DNA from 3 places in the Lysinibacillus sp. GW247-5R2A genome. Region 1 is predicted to be linked to each of the others. Evidence: riboswitches for the same ligand, from Rfam matches in the RefSeq annotation. Region 1 holds a riboswitch; each other region holds the start of a gene.

Region 1 (4,921 bases):
CATGATGGTCAATAGCCGTTTGTAGTTCTTCCTGTGAATGTACAGAAACGCCAAGGAGCCGGTTTGCCATTTTTTTACGTGCAATGGCAATCTGTTCATCATCTTGGCCAATATGAACACCATCAGCACCAAGTCGAACCGCTAGATCCACATCATCGTTGATAATAAACGGCACACGATAATGTTGACATCGTTTTTGACATTGGCGGGCAAATTGCTCATAAGCTAATCCTGTTAATGCGTAAGGACCCTTTTCGCGTAATTGAAACATAGTAATGCCAGCCTGCAGCGCTTGTTCGAGTACAGCTAAAGGCTCCTGTTGGGAAACATTGCTTGTACCCATAATAAAATAGAGCTGTAAATCTTCACGTTTCAAGTAATTTCACCTCGCAGGCACCTTTATGTAGCTGATAAGCAAAATGATTTGTGGGGCCATGACCATTACCAATGGCTAAATCATGCATAATGGCTAATTGTATAAATTTTTTAGCTTCGATAATAGCTTTTTCAATGGTCAAACCTTGACCAAGAAAAGCCGTGATGGCTGCTGAAAAAGTACAACCTGTACCATGTGTGTTTTTCGTCGTAATACGAGGAGACTGCATGGAAAATGATTTGTCATTTTTTATAAATACATAATCAATTGCATATAACGAATTAGGTAGATGCCCACCTTTAATGATGACACATTGAACACCTAGTTGGAAAAAGCATTGAGCAATCTCCTCCATATCAGAGAATTGATTTATTTTTCTTCCCGTAAGTGCCTCTGCTTCCGGTATATTTGGTGTCACAATTGTAGCAAGGGGTAGTAAAAACATGCGCATGGCCTCGATTGCCTCTTGCTGCAGTAAGCTTTCTCCACCTTTTGCAATCATAACGGGATCAACAATTAGTGGGATTTTTAAATCGTCAATAATGTGTGCAATACCTTGAATAATTTCCGAGGAATAAAGCATCCCTGTTTTAATCGCAGCAATCGAAAAATCTTCTAGTAATGCATGAAATTGTTTTTCAACAAAGTCAACGTCAATCGGGAAAACCCCCATTACACCAAGTGTATTTTGAGCAGTTAATGCTGTAATAACGGAGGTGCCAAAAACTCCTAATTCCTGGAATGTTTTTAAATCAGCCTGAATGCCAGCGCCACCGCCACTATCTGAGCCTGCAATTGTCGTTACAATATGCATGAAGCCTCACCCTCCTTTGAAAGACGATGTAAGGCATTAAGCAAAGCAATTTGAATATCCCCAATATCCTCTGTAAATGCAGATGCTAACTCAGCTGCTTTTTTATAATATGTCAGTGTTTCCGCTAATTGGCTATACGGATCATCTCCTGAAGAGTAGGCTGCTCCACATATAGCACTAAGTAAACAGCCTGTACCCGTTACTTCGGTCATTTGTGAATTTCCACCAGTAATCCATTGGCTCTGCACACCGTCTGTTAAAAAATCATGTTTGCCTGTAACAATGACTAGACAGTTGTAGCGTTGAGCCAATAATATAGCCTCAGTCTCTATGACAATAAATCCCTCACCACTATCAACACCTTTTTGTTGCCATTCCACATTGGCTAATGCCGCAAGCTCTCCCTTGTTACAGCGTATGACTGCAAATTGTATAGCTGAAAGTAATTGATGTACGGTTTCCTTGCGATAAACTGTGGCACCTGCGCCAACCGGATCTAATATAACAGGAATGGCAAGGGTATTTGCTTTTTTTCCTGCTAACAGCATCGACTCTTTTGTTCGATCATTTAGTGTACCAATATTGATTAAAAGAGCGTCTGCAATGGCGACCATTTCCTCCACCTCATGGCTATCATCAGCCATGACAGGAGAGGCACCTAATGCTAATAGACCATTAGCTTGGAAATTAGCCACGACATAATTAGTTATACAGTGAATAAGCGGTTGTTGTTGACGAATTGTTTGAAAAATCATTGTAGTCCTCCTTTATGGGTGGACGTAAGCATGCAAAAAAGGCCCTTTTTACGTAAAAATGCACGAAAAAGAGCCTTTCATCTGAAAAAACGATGTTCATTGCTCCCTACGTCAGTATTAACTAACAGGTTCAAAGGGTCAGGTTTTACCTTCTCAACTCTTTATGAGTCCCCCTGCAATCTTGCTTTTAGTTGACCAAAATGTACCATACTTTTCATATGTATTCAATAGCAAGTTTTCCTATCGACAAAACGTGACTGATGCCATATAGCTAAGCATGATAGTTGTCATGACTTTACTTAAATCAAGTGTAAACCATTGAAAATACTAAGAAAGGAGTATAATGTGTCTTAACAAAAGGGGGCATTTGCCATGAATAGACAAGAATTAGTAGCACCAGAATGGTATAACATAACAGATGAATTTGAAAAATATGCAAAGGATTCAACTAAAAATGCATTGATTATTTATGATGAGCATTCTGATGTACAATTTATCACCTACGCACATTTACTTGAAAGAGCGAATCAGGCGGCACATGTCTTTACAAAAAATGGATTAACTAAAGGTGATGTCATTTTAGTGATGGTACCACGCTCAGTAGAAGCATACATTGTCTATATTGCTGCATTAAAAGCGGGTTTAACAATCATTCCAAGCTCTGAAATGCTAAGAGCAAAAGATATTGAGTATCGTATTCATCATGCTGATGCTAAAGCCGTTGTAGCCTTTGAGCCTTATATTGAGCAATTTGATCAAGTAGGAAATTTACAAAATATACAGCAATTTGTTATCGGAAATGCACATGAACCATGGCAGCCGTTAGTAGACAAAATGCGAAAGCAACCAACAACTTACATAAGTTCTTCACCAACAAAAAGTACAGACCATGCCTTTTTAGCTTACACAAGTGGCACAACAGGAAACCCGAAAGCTGCTGTTCATACGCATAGCTGGGGCTATGCACATTTACGGACAACAGCCCCACATTGGCTAGGAGTACAAGAAAATGATATTGTCTGGGCAACTGCAGCACCAGGATGGCAAAAATGGATTTGGAGTCCGTTCCTCGCGATTTTAGGCAGCGGTGCCACTGCATTTGTTTATACAGGAAAGTTTGACGCTGCAACATATTTAGCATTGCTTGAAAAATTTAAGATGAACGTCTTATGTTGCACACCGACAGAATATCGTTTTATGGCAGCACTTGAACATTTACAAGAGTATGACATCAGTTCAATTCGACAAGCTGTTTCAGCAGGTGAGCCATTGAACAGTGAAGTCATTAAAAAATTCTTTGACACCTTCCATCTACAAGTGCGAGATGGTTATGGTCAGACTGAGAATACTCTTCTTGTAGGAACTATGGTTGGTATGGAGGCAAGAGTTGGTTCGATGGGCAAACCTACGCCAGGCAATACCGTTGACATTGTAGATGATTTTGGCGAGCCAGTTGCTATAGGAGAAGTAGGTGATATTGCTGTTCATCGAGAAACACCTGCACTTTTTAAAAAATATTTAAATGATCCTGAACGTACTAATTTACAATTTCGTGGTGATTGGTATATAACAGGGGACCGAGCTTATAAAGATGCGGACGGCTATTTTTGGTTTGAAGGACGCGGAGATGATGTTATTATTTCCTCAGCCTATACGATTGGACCTTTTGAAGTAGAGGATGCGCTGATGAAGCATCCGACTGTGAAAGAGGTTGCTGTCATTGCAAGTCCCGATACAGTTCGCGGGAACATCGTTAAGGCATTTATTATTCTTCATGATGGTGTTAATGGTAATCAAGAGCTTATTCAAACCCTTCAAAATCATGTCAAAGCATTAACGGCACCTTATAAATACCCACGGGCTATTGAATTTGTTACTGAGTTACCCAAAACTGCATCTGGTAAAATTAGACGTGTCGAATTAAGAGAACAAGAATTAATACATCTTGTACAATAATCATTTCCTAGGAAATAATGTCGAAAATCGAAGTTCATGCAAAGAAATGAACTTTGATTTTTTTTTTATTTTTAGGTAAGGTATTATGAGGAAATAAATAGAATAAATCTTTTTGCATATTATTGCAAAAAAATGAAACAAATGAGCAAGTCATACGTATTACGAGTTAAGGAGGCGGAAAGACATGAATGTTAAAAGGTGGGTTGCATTAATAGTGGCTGGTGTTCTTTTACTATTTTCATTAGGGATTAATACCATTTTTGCGCTATTTAAAGCAGATTTCCTAGGTAATTTTGATAGTTTAATGGCAGGAAATAACCTAGATGTATATGAAAATGTCATTGAAGGAGATAATTATGATAAAAGGATTGCCTATTTAAAGGTAGATGGAACAATCCAAGATATTGGATCAAGTTCACTGTGGCAGCCTGTTGCATATGATCATCAATTCTTCCTAGACCAATTGGATAATATTTTGTACGATGATACGATTCAAGGAATTGTTTTAAGTGTTAACTCTCCGGGTGGAGGGGTAAAAGAATCTGCTGAAATTTATAAAAGGCTATTGAAAATTAAAGAAGAACGACAAATTCCAATTTATGTATCGATGGATTCGATGGCAGCATCGGGTGGTTATTATATTTCAGCACCAGCAGATAAAATATTTGCTCATCGTGATACGATAACAGGCTCGATAGGTGTAATCATGCAATCTATTAATTACCAAGCATTGGCTGAAAAAGTAGGTGTCAAATTCGAAACGTTTAAATCTGGCGAGCATAAGGATATGCTAAGTCCAATGCGTGATGTGACACCAGAAGAACGAGCAATGATGCAGGATATGATCAATGAAACATACGAAGAATTTGTAGATATCGTTGAACAAGGACGTAATATGTCAGAAGCTGATGTGAAGAAGGTGGCGGATGGTCGTATCCTTGGCGGTACAAAAGCACTTGAAGCCGGTTTAGTTGATGAAATTGGCGACGAAGAAGCTGCCATTGCAGCCTTACGCGCAGA
Region 2 (4,921 bases), on a different contig from region 1:
TGTTAACGCACCAAAATGTCCATTCCGTACTTTCCACCGAGATGGCTCTATGCGTTTTGACGGCAACCTTGGATCAACACTAGGCTATGAACCAAATAGCTATGGTGAATGGGAACATAATTTAGACCATAAAGAGCCTGAGTTACGCATCGATGGTCATGCAGGAATTCATGATTTCCGTGAAGACGATAGTAATTACTTCGAGCAACCAGGTAAACTTTTCCGCCTAATGACTGCGGAAGAACAACAACGTCTATTTGAAAATACGGCTAATGATATGGCTTCTGTTGAGGAATTCATCAAACGCCGTCACATTCTTCACTGCTATTTAGCTGATCCAGCATATGGTGAAGGTGTCGCAAAAGCAATGGGTCTTTCATTAGAAGGTATGGATCTTACAAATCCATACGTAAAACAACCAACAAACGTTTAATATTCCACTTATTATTGATATCCAAATCCAACTTTTACTCCATGTGAATGTATAATTCACATGGAGCTTTTTTGTATTCGTCTAGGCTCAAGCGTTCCCTTCTAATTGCAAAGGCATATATTCCTTTTTTTCATCTCCCCTATTAAGTCGTAAAGCCAACATAAAAAAGGCTCGTGTCTAGTAAATAAACACAAGCCTCGCACTATTATTATTGGTAGATTTGACTACCTGCCTTTTTAAACTCCGCTGACTTTTCCCTCATACCTTCATGGATGGCTTCTGTTGTATTTAAGTCCTTTTCCTTAGCATAATTACGAATATCCTGGGAAATTCTCATGCTACAAAATTTAGGCCCGCACATTGAACAAAAATGAGCCGTTTTGGCTCCTTCTGCTGGCAATGTTTCATCATGATATTCTACTGCACGCTCTGGATCAAGAGAAAGGTTAAATTGATCGCGCCAGCGGAACTCAAAACGCGCTTTGGACAGTGCATCATCCCGTTGCTGTGCACCTGGGTGACCCTTTGCTAAATCTGCAGCATGTGCAGCAATTTTATAAGTAATAACCCCTACTCGCACATCCTCCCGATTAGGTAAACCTAAATGTTCCTTCGGTGTCACGTAGCAGAGCATAGCAGTACCAAACCAACCAATCATTGCTGCTCCAATAGCAGATGTAATATGGTCATAACCTGGCGCAATATCTGTTGTCAATGGACCTAATGTATAGAAGGGAGCTTCCTTACAAACCTCTAATTGCTTGTCCATATTTTCTTTAATCAAATGCATGGGAACATGACCTGGCCCCTCCACCATTACTTGAACATCATGCTTCCATGCGATTTCCGTTAATTCGCCTAATGTTTCCAGCTCCGCGAATTGTGCTTGATCGTTAGCATCCGCGATTGACCCTGGGCGTAAGCCATCTCCTAATGAGAAGGCTACATCATAAGCTTTCATAATTTCGCATATTTCCTCAAAATGAGTATAGAGGAAGTTCTCTTGATGATGGTATAAGCACCACTGCGCCATAATGGATCCACCTCGAGACACAATGCCCGTTACACGGTTTGCTGTAAGAGGGACATAACGTAAAAGGACACCTGCATGAATAGTGAAATAATCTACCCCTTGCTCCGCTTGTTCAATAAGCGTATCACGGTACACCTCCCACGTTAAATCCTCAGCCACACCATTCACTTTTTCTAATGCCTGATAAATTGGTACTGTCCCAACGGGTACTGCAGCATTTCGAATAATCCATTCTCTCGTTGTATGAATATGCTTGCCAGTTGATAAATCCATAATATTATCAGCACCCCAGCGTGTAGCCCATGTCATTTTCTCGACCTCCTCTGCAATCGAGGATGATACAGCTGAATTTCCAATGTTCGCATTAATTTTCACATGGAAGTTACGACCGATAATCATTGGCTCTGCCTCTGGATGATTAATATTGGAAGGCATAATAGCTCGACCTGCTGCAATCTCTGAACGTACGAAATCTGGGTCCATATTTTCGCGTATCGCTACAAATTCCATCTCAGGTGTAATAATTCCTTTTCGAGCATAATGAAGCTGTGTGACATTTCCACCCTTTTTTGCACGTAAAGGCTTTCTCACCAGTTCCGGAAAGACATTTTCATGGATACGTGGATCATCAGCGCGACGAAAACCATTATCCTCCGGTTTAATCGTACGCCCTCCGTATTCCTCAACATCCCCTCGCTCTTGTATCCAAGTACTTCGTAAAGCAGGTAAGCCCTTTGTAATATCCACATGAAAGGCCGGATCTGTATATGGCCCACTCGTATCATACACCCGAATTGGGGCATTTTCTTCATCTCCAAAGCTACCAGTTGTCGGACTTAATGCAATTTCACGCATGGGTACTAAAATATCTGGACGAGATCCTTCCACATAAACCTTTTTACTTCCTTCAAAGTTAGACATAATCGTAATGTTCTTTTCACTAATTGCTGACATGAGCTACTTCTCTCCCTTAAATGTATTTTAAGCAAGGACCGAATCTAGCTCACCCAACAATCAAATACAATAAATAAAGGCCGAATCCAAAATTAATAATTGGATCCGGCCATGAATGTAAAGGGTCTATTGATTGCACGTAATAGGCAATAGCTTCTTAACTTTCCCACGCTGGTATGAGCCAGATCAGGTCCAAAGGGTCAAGAAACCTCTATGCGTTTCCCTCTCAGCCTGACTCATCAGACTCCCCTAGTTAATACTATTCAGTTTGATGCTAGTGTAGCAGATATTGCTAAGAGATGGAAGATATCATTAAAAATATTTTCTATTAGGTAAACAATACATCCGCAATATAAATCACAATCGTGACCGTTATACAGCTCACAATGGTTGAGAATAAAACGGTTTGAGCGGCTGTTGCTGACTCTACATCATATTCTAATGCTAGACTTGAACTGTTGCGGGATGTGGGAAAAGCACTCGCTATAAATAATGATTGTGCCACAACCCCATCTAAACCCAGCGCATAGATAATGACTAAAGCCACGGCTGGTCCTATAAATAATCGTGTGAAGCAGCTGACGAATACTGTTTTATTAAACATCGTTTTGATCTCCAGCTGAGACAATTGGGCGCCTAGCGTGATTAATGCAACGGCAATAAAACCATCTGCTACATGATCTATTGGTATTTTAATAAACTGCGGAATGCCAATATCAAAATAATTCATGGCCACTCCGATTATTAAAGCATGAATAATAGGCATTTTTATAAAGTCCTTAAAAATCGTCATGCCCGATTTAGTAGAGGAAATTAAATTATATAAACCATACGTATATGTTGTCATGTTTTGAAAGATAACGAGTATAACCTGGATGGCTACACCAATAGGTTGAGTGGCAAAAATCATTTGAGCTACGGGAATCCCATAGTTCCCAGAGTTAATGAGTACTACACTATTTTTAAAAACAGCCGCCTCAGTTTTGGCGAGGCCAAGCCCTTTCGCTAAAAAGTGACTAAGCAGCATTTGACTACCGATAAAAAGTACAACAAACAATCCGACTTCTCCTAGAACAGACAGCTTTATATTCGTCTCATATAAATTAATAAATACAGCGGCTGGCATAAAACAATATGTAATAAGCTGTGATAATGCTTTTAAATTAAAGCGAAATTTCTTTTGTAGAATAGCACCTAGTACAAGTAATACTAAAATAGGTGCGACAATTTGAAAGAAAATCATTCCAAGATACACCATATTGATGTCCCCCCTCCCTTTTAATAGTAGTGTCGATCATGCACTAGGTCAATGCCACTTACTTTCATAATTAAAACCGTTGACTTCCACTACGGATGGGACACGCCTTGTTCCTATGAATTAAAAGATGCAAAAAATCAAATCAATGAACGAGACAACAATGTACACCATGTAAGAATCACCTAAATATAATTGGGCAGCAAAGAACTATTTTTCATGAAGTATAAATAAAAAGGGAATCGAGCATGAACTTCTCGATTCCCTTTATCAACAGTCTGAGCTACCTTTAGATTCTAGGTAGCCTTTTTCGTTACGCAAGCTTAAATCGATTAACAACCTCTTGCAGTTCATTAGAGATATCATTCATATTTTGCATAGACTCTGCCACTTTTTGCAATTCAGCTTGTTGGTCCATTGCAGAGGCACTTACTTGCTCAGCAGAGGCCGCTGTTTCCTCTGAGATTGCCGAAATACTTTGAATGGACATAATCGCTTGATTTTTATGCTCTAACATAGTAGACAATTGTGTCATTAGTTCTCTAATAGAAATTGCAATTGCTCGTGACAAATCACTATTATCTTTAAAGGCCAATTGCGTGCTTTGTACGGACTCATTTTGAGATTGCATTAAGTCTGCATTAGATGCAATGACTGCAACTGTTTGCTGAGAATTTTCTAAAATACTTTCTACCGTGCTTTTAATAATTTCTGTTTCAGTTTTTGATTGCTCTGCCAATTTTCTTACTTCTTCCGCCACGACAGCAAAACCTTTTCCATGCTCACCAGCTCGTGCAGCCTCAATACTTGCATTTAAAGCTAATAGATTAGTTTGCTCCGTAATACTTTGAATGGAGGCAATAATTTGATTAATATTGGCAATATTAGAGGCTAGCGATTCCATTTGCTGTTGAATACGGCCGTTCATCTCATTCGTCTCTATATTATGTTCATGTAAACTTTGAACCTCTTGCATGCCTTTTTCTGTTGTCACATTTGTCTTGTTGGATAAATCATCCATTTCATTCGAAAGTGCAGTAATGGCATCTATTTGTTCCGATAAATTCATCATACGATAGTTCGTTTCTTCAGTATCCTCTGATTGCTTCGATGCACCCTGTGCAATTTCATTAATGGCTACTGATACCTCTTGACTTGAGGACACGATTTCAGTAAACGCCTCATGGACCTGGTTAGAAGATTGGTTCAATAGAGTCGTGGAGTTTAACACGGCTTTAATAGCACT
Region 3 (4,921 bases), on a different contig from region 1:
CAAAAGCAGTAGAGATAGCGAAACAAGATGTTATCGCTACTAAGGCTCATTATCAGGACAGTAGACAGGAGCTTCAACAATTAGAGCAACGCTGGCTGACAAGCCAAGCAAGCATTTTAGCTCAGCAGCTTAAAGAAGGGCAACCTTGTCCGGTTTGTGGGAGTACGACTCATCAACAAACACATAGTGAGCAATTGGAAATTGTTGAGCTTGCTCAGGTGGAAACGTTAAGGAGAAAAGCCTCTTCAGACGAGCGTTTGTATTTGGAAAAAGAGGCATTTTTAACATCCGCACAACAGCTTCAGCAAGAGGCACTGACACAATTAGAAGCATACGCAATGAAGCAACAGGATCAAGCACAAATTATAGCTTCCTTAGAAAAAATGGAACAAGAGATTACTAGCTTAAAGATGATCAATCAACAGTTAGCTCAAACAAGGATTAACCAGAAGAAACAGCGTTTAGCAATAGAGCATTTGCAACATAAACAAGTCAAACTTGAGGAATATTTAACTGAGCAGATGAAGGGTTGGACAAGACTGCAAGCAATTGTAGAAGAACAGCATAAGCAAATGCCAACAACTATTCCAACTTTACAGCAATTAAAACAAACACTTACCGATGTTAGTAAGCAAAAAATGGATTTACAAAAATTATGGCAGGAAAGCCAGCATGATTTACATGCCGCGAAGGAAGCTGCCAGTAATGCTAAACTAGCTGTGGAAATCGCCAAACAGAATTTTGAAGAATTAAAGCTCAAAATGAATGACAAGCGTGAGCAGTTTTCAATAAGCATGCAGGAAGCAGGCTTTGTGAACTATGAAGACTATGCCACTGCGAAAAGAAGTACCACTCAATTAGAGGAACTTCGGAAGGCATGCAATGACTACACGTTACATGTTCATACGTTACAAATTCAAATTTCAGAAGGAGAAAAACATCTTCAAGGGAAAGAGAAGCAAGATTTAGCCCTGATGGAGGCAACTGTGGAAAATCTTCGAATCGCCTATGAGGATGCCTTTAAACAACTTCAACAAATAGATGGATTCGCGAAATCATGTCAAAGCTTCATCACCAAAGTAGAAGAAATAGAGAGAGAGCTTCGTTTACTTGAGAGTGAGGCAGGTCGAGTGAAGGAGCTGTATGGCTTATTAAATGGGCAAAATTCGAAAAAACTGTCCTTTGAACGATATATTCAAATTAATTATTTAGATCAAATTACAGAGGCAGCCAATATTCGTCTTTATCATTTATCTAATGGTCAATTTGAGCTTAGACGTTCAGACAGGCTTGAAAAGCATGCCAAGCAAAGTGGACTTGGGCTTGATGTATATGATGCTTACACAGATCAATTACGAGATGTTAAAACGCTATCCGGTGGTGAAAAGTTCAATGCATCATTAAGCCTTGCTCTAGGAATGGCAGATGTTATTCAAAGCTTCCAAGGCAATATTCATATTGAAACGATGTTTATTGATGAGGGCTTTGGCTCGCTCGATGAAGAATCATTAAATAAAGCAATAGACACATTAATCGATTTACAAGATTCTGGACGAATGATTGGTGTCATCTCTCATGTGCCTGAATTAAAATCAGCGATGCCAGCCGTTTTACATGTCGAAAAAACATTGAATGGACATAGTCAAACACATTTTGAAATAAAATAAAGGAAGGTGTATTTCCGGTTTAAGGAAATACGCCCTCCTTTTATTTTTTTCGAGAACTGACTGTAGAAGTTGTCCCTTTTTTTGCTGCCATCACTTTTTTTACGATTGGTATAACAATAGGCGCTAATTTAACAGCGGTTTTCACTACTTTTGATACTTTCATCAAAAACACAGCTCCTTTTTAAATACTTCTACCTGTTTATTTTAAAAATGAAACATTAGCGGATAACTCGAACGGCTTGAATAATATTCCATATAACAATGCCGAGCGAGACAATCCCGTAAATGGCGAACGAAATGAACCAAATGATCATGACTGTACTATTACTTGACGTGGGGTCTAAACTAAATGTAGAAAAGACAAAGACAATGAAAAATAAGATCCCAAATACAAAAGGAATTAGATGGGACACTAATGCGCGAATAGAATGTCTTTTGATGTCAGCATCTTTCGTAACGAAGTAAACAATTAATGGTACGATGAAAGGAGCAAAGAAAATACTGAGATAACTAAAGGCAGATAAAATTTTTTGGTTCTCCATAGTTGTACCTCCTTTTTTAATATTTACGCATGGAAAACAGTAAAGTTTCAAAAATTAAGTATGGAAGAGGTTGTAATCATTCCGTGCTTTGCGTACAATGAAAGTGTTCAAATTAAATTCAGATGTAACGACCACAAGGGGAGCTGATGATGTCAGCTGAGACTGGGCACGTAATGCCTTGACTCTTTGAACCTGTAAGCTAACACTTGCGTAGGGATGTGGATAGAAACCGACACTTTTACGATGTGAGGCTCTGTCCTGACATCGTTTTTTCATTCTTAAGAATAAAAAGGTGTCAGAGAGAATCAAATCAGCGCATTTCTATTCCTGCTCTTGTATCCTACATCGGAACAAAGGAGAGAATATGTATGGACAAAAAAAGACTATTAATGCTAGTGGAGATTGCAATATTTGCAGCGATTGGCCTTGTGCTTGATCAGGTCTCTTTTAAAGTATGGGCACAAGGTGGCTCTGTTAGTCTTGTGATGGTACCAATTATGCTAATTGCATTTCGCTGGGGTCTAGTAGCTGGCCTAACAACAGGCTTGCTTGTAGGTGTGATGCAAACCATGTTTGGAGCTTATATTGTACACTGGCTTCAAGGTTTATTAGATTACGGTGTTGCTTTCACAGTTGTAGGGTTAGCAGCCATTGTACGCAGACCTTTACTGGAAGCAGCAAGTCAACTAAACAAAACAAAAATGGCACTTTATATTATTGTAGGTACGGTATTCGCAGGCTTCTTGCGATATGCAGCACACACTACTGCTGGCGCGGTATTTTTTGCAGAGTATGCCGGCGATCAAAATGCGTGGATCTACTCGATTATTTATAATGGTACCTATATGCTGCCTGCAACAGTATTAACAGCCATTGTGGGAGCGTTATTATTCACAGCGGCTCCACAGCTAATGCAACGTAAAGCATAATGCCAACCCCTTCATATTGGTGAAGGGGGTTTTTTATGTAGTCGTAAGAGAATAGCACTTGTAGCACTTTGCCAAGAAGGCAGGCATACAATATTTAAAGCGTTTAGCGTTATACGCGTAAGAAGTTATGTTATATTAAAGAGTAGATATTAGATGAAAGGGACGTTATACATGATTGTAAAAACGCAAGAAGAAATTGAAGCTTTTAAAAAAATTGGACGCATTTGTGCAGAGATTCGTGAAGCGATGAAGGCTGCTACAAAACCAGGTGTCACAACACTTGAACTAGATGAAATTGCTGGTCGAATGTTTGCTGAGGCAGGTGCCATTTCAGGACCAAAAGGAGAATATGACTTCCCGGGATATACTTGTATTAGTGTCAACGAGGAAGTAGCACATGGTATCCCAGGTAAACGTGTTATTCAAGAGGGAGATATCGTCAATATCGATGTTTCAGGCTCTTTAGATGGCTACTTTGCCGACACGGGTATTTCATTTGTAGTTGGTGATGGCTATGAAGACAAAGAAAAACTATGTCGTGTTGCCAAAGATGCTTTTGATCGTGCTATGACAAAGGTAAAGGCTGGCTCTAAATTAAATCAAATCGGTAAAGCTGTAGAGCGCGAAGCGAATGCTAATGGCTTAACAGTGATTATGAATTTAACAGGCCATGGTTTAGGTCGCTCTTTACATGATGAGCCCAATCACATTTTAAATTATTACGATGCATGGGACTCTACGATTATGAAAGAGGGCATGGTTCTGGCAGTTGAGCCCTTTATCTCAGCAAAAGCAGAGCATATTGTAGAAGCTGGTGATGGTTGGACATTCATTACACCTGATAAGTCTCTTGTTGCTCAAATTGAACATTCAGTTATTGTTACAAAAGATAAACCAATTATCCTTACTTCATTAGACGAAGAATAGGAGCACATAAAAAATCCTGCACACCAAATTATTTTTGGTAGGCAGGATTTTTTTTAATGAATAAAATACCAACTAAGAGTACACCACATAAAAATAACGCAGCTGTTGTTACGAGTAGCTCATCAAAACCATTATGTAAAGCGATTCCTATATAAGCCCATATAAAAACACTTGGATACATGATATCAAAGTGATGAAAGCGGATATGTAGCGCAATGGCTCCACCTAATGTCAGTAAAATAACTGCCCAAAGAGGAGTACTTAGACCAAAACCGTTCCAACCATAAGCTGTTAACGTAAAGCTAATATTTGTGATGAAAATAAATGTCATCCATGCAAAATAAATGGCGAAAGGAATACGACCCGACAGTGATTTGTCATGAAGTGGATACGTATTGTACAACATAAATAAATACAAGACTAAGAGTAAGGTAATGCCGAGAGAAACAATAAATAATTCATGATGCCATACGTATATCGTTAATGCTTGTAAAATATTTATGCAACTAAAGAGCGCAGACTGTTTCATAGATGTCTTTTTGATGTTCATCACTAACCAATAACCGATCAATAAATAAATGACAATCCAAATTATATGACTTCCATCAACAGGTGCAAATACCACCGAAAAACGATTAGAAATTTCTAAAAAAGATTGACCGTTAAGTTTCATGAAAAAGGATGAAAAGGTTAGGATGAGTGAGACAATATAAGAAATTGTCATCAATAAAAACCGAGGCATGCTTTCCTCTCCCTTCGTGTTAGATTGTATAGGGAAAAGACAAATAAGTATAGTACCGTCACTCAATTTATTATAACGGAAATTTCCATCAATGTATCGTGTTGTTTTGCTAAT

Evidence for each region. A riboswitch is a leader RNA that binds a small molecule or an ion and turns the genes downstream of it on or off. The one in region 1 is predicted to bind thiamine pyrophosphate.
Region 2: another riboswitch for thiamine pyrophosphate. It lies ahead of thiC (phosphomethylpyrimidine synthase ThiC); the one in region 1 lies ahead of thiM (hydroxyethylthiazole kinase).
Region 3: another riboswitch for thiamine pyrophosphate. It lies ahead of thiT (energy-coupled thiamine transporter ThiT); the one in region 1 lies ahead of thiM (hydroxyethylthiazole kinase).

Annotation. Positions count from the first base shown of each region.
Region 1 covers NZ_JBWKZL010000006.1:132,937-137,857, reverse strand. Annotated here, with positions in the region: gene thiE (thiamine phosphate synthase) at 1-376, opposite strand, end outside; gene thiD (bifunctional hydroxymethylpyrimidine kinase/phosphomethylpyrimidine kinase) at 366-1,190, opposite strand; gene thiM (hydroxyethylthiazole kinase) at 1,178-1,945, opposite strand; TPP riboswitch at 2,032-2,130, opposite strand; gene mbcS (acyl-CoA synthetase MbcS) at 2,318-3,901, shown strand; gene sppA (signal peptide peptidase SppA) at 4,086-4,921, shown strand, end outside.
Region 2 covers NZ_JBWKZL010000014.1:14,066-18,986, forward strand. Annotated here, with positions in the region: gene AC07YC_RS19400 (catalase) at 1-433, shown strand, start outside; gene thiC (phosphomethylpyrimidine synthase ThiC) at 642-2,420, opposite strand; TPP riboswitch at 2,567-2,681, opposite strand; gene AC07YC_RS19410 (AEC family transporter) at 2,749-3,678, opposite strand; gene AC07YC_RS19415 (methyl-accepting chemotaxis protein) at 3,989-4,921, opposite strand, start outside.
Region 3 covers NZ_JBWKZL010000017.1:47,672-52,592, reverse strand. Annotated here, with positions in the region: gene AC07YC_RS21040 (AAA family ATPase) at 1-1,667, shown strand, start outside; gene yxzF (small protein YxzF) at 1,708-1,830, opposite strand; gene AC07YC_RS21030 (magnetosome magnetite crystal formation protein family) at 1,886-2,209, opposite strand; TPP riboswitch at 2,336-2,443, shown strand; gene thiT (energy-coupled thiamine transporter ThiT) at 2,578-3,138, shown strand; gene map (type I methionyl aminopeptidase) at 3,310-4,065, shown strand; gene AC07YC_RS21015 (TspO-related membrane protein) at 4,094-4,789, opposite strand.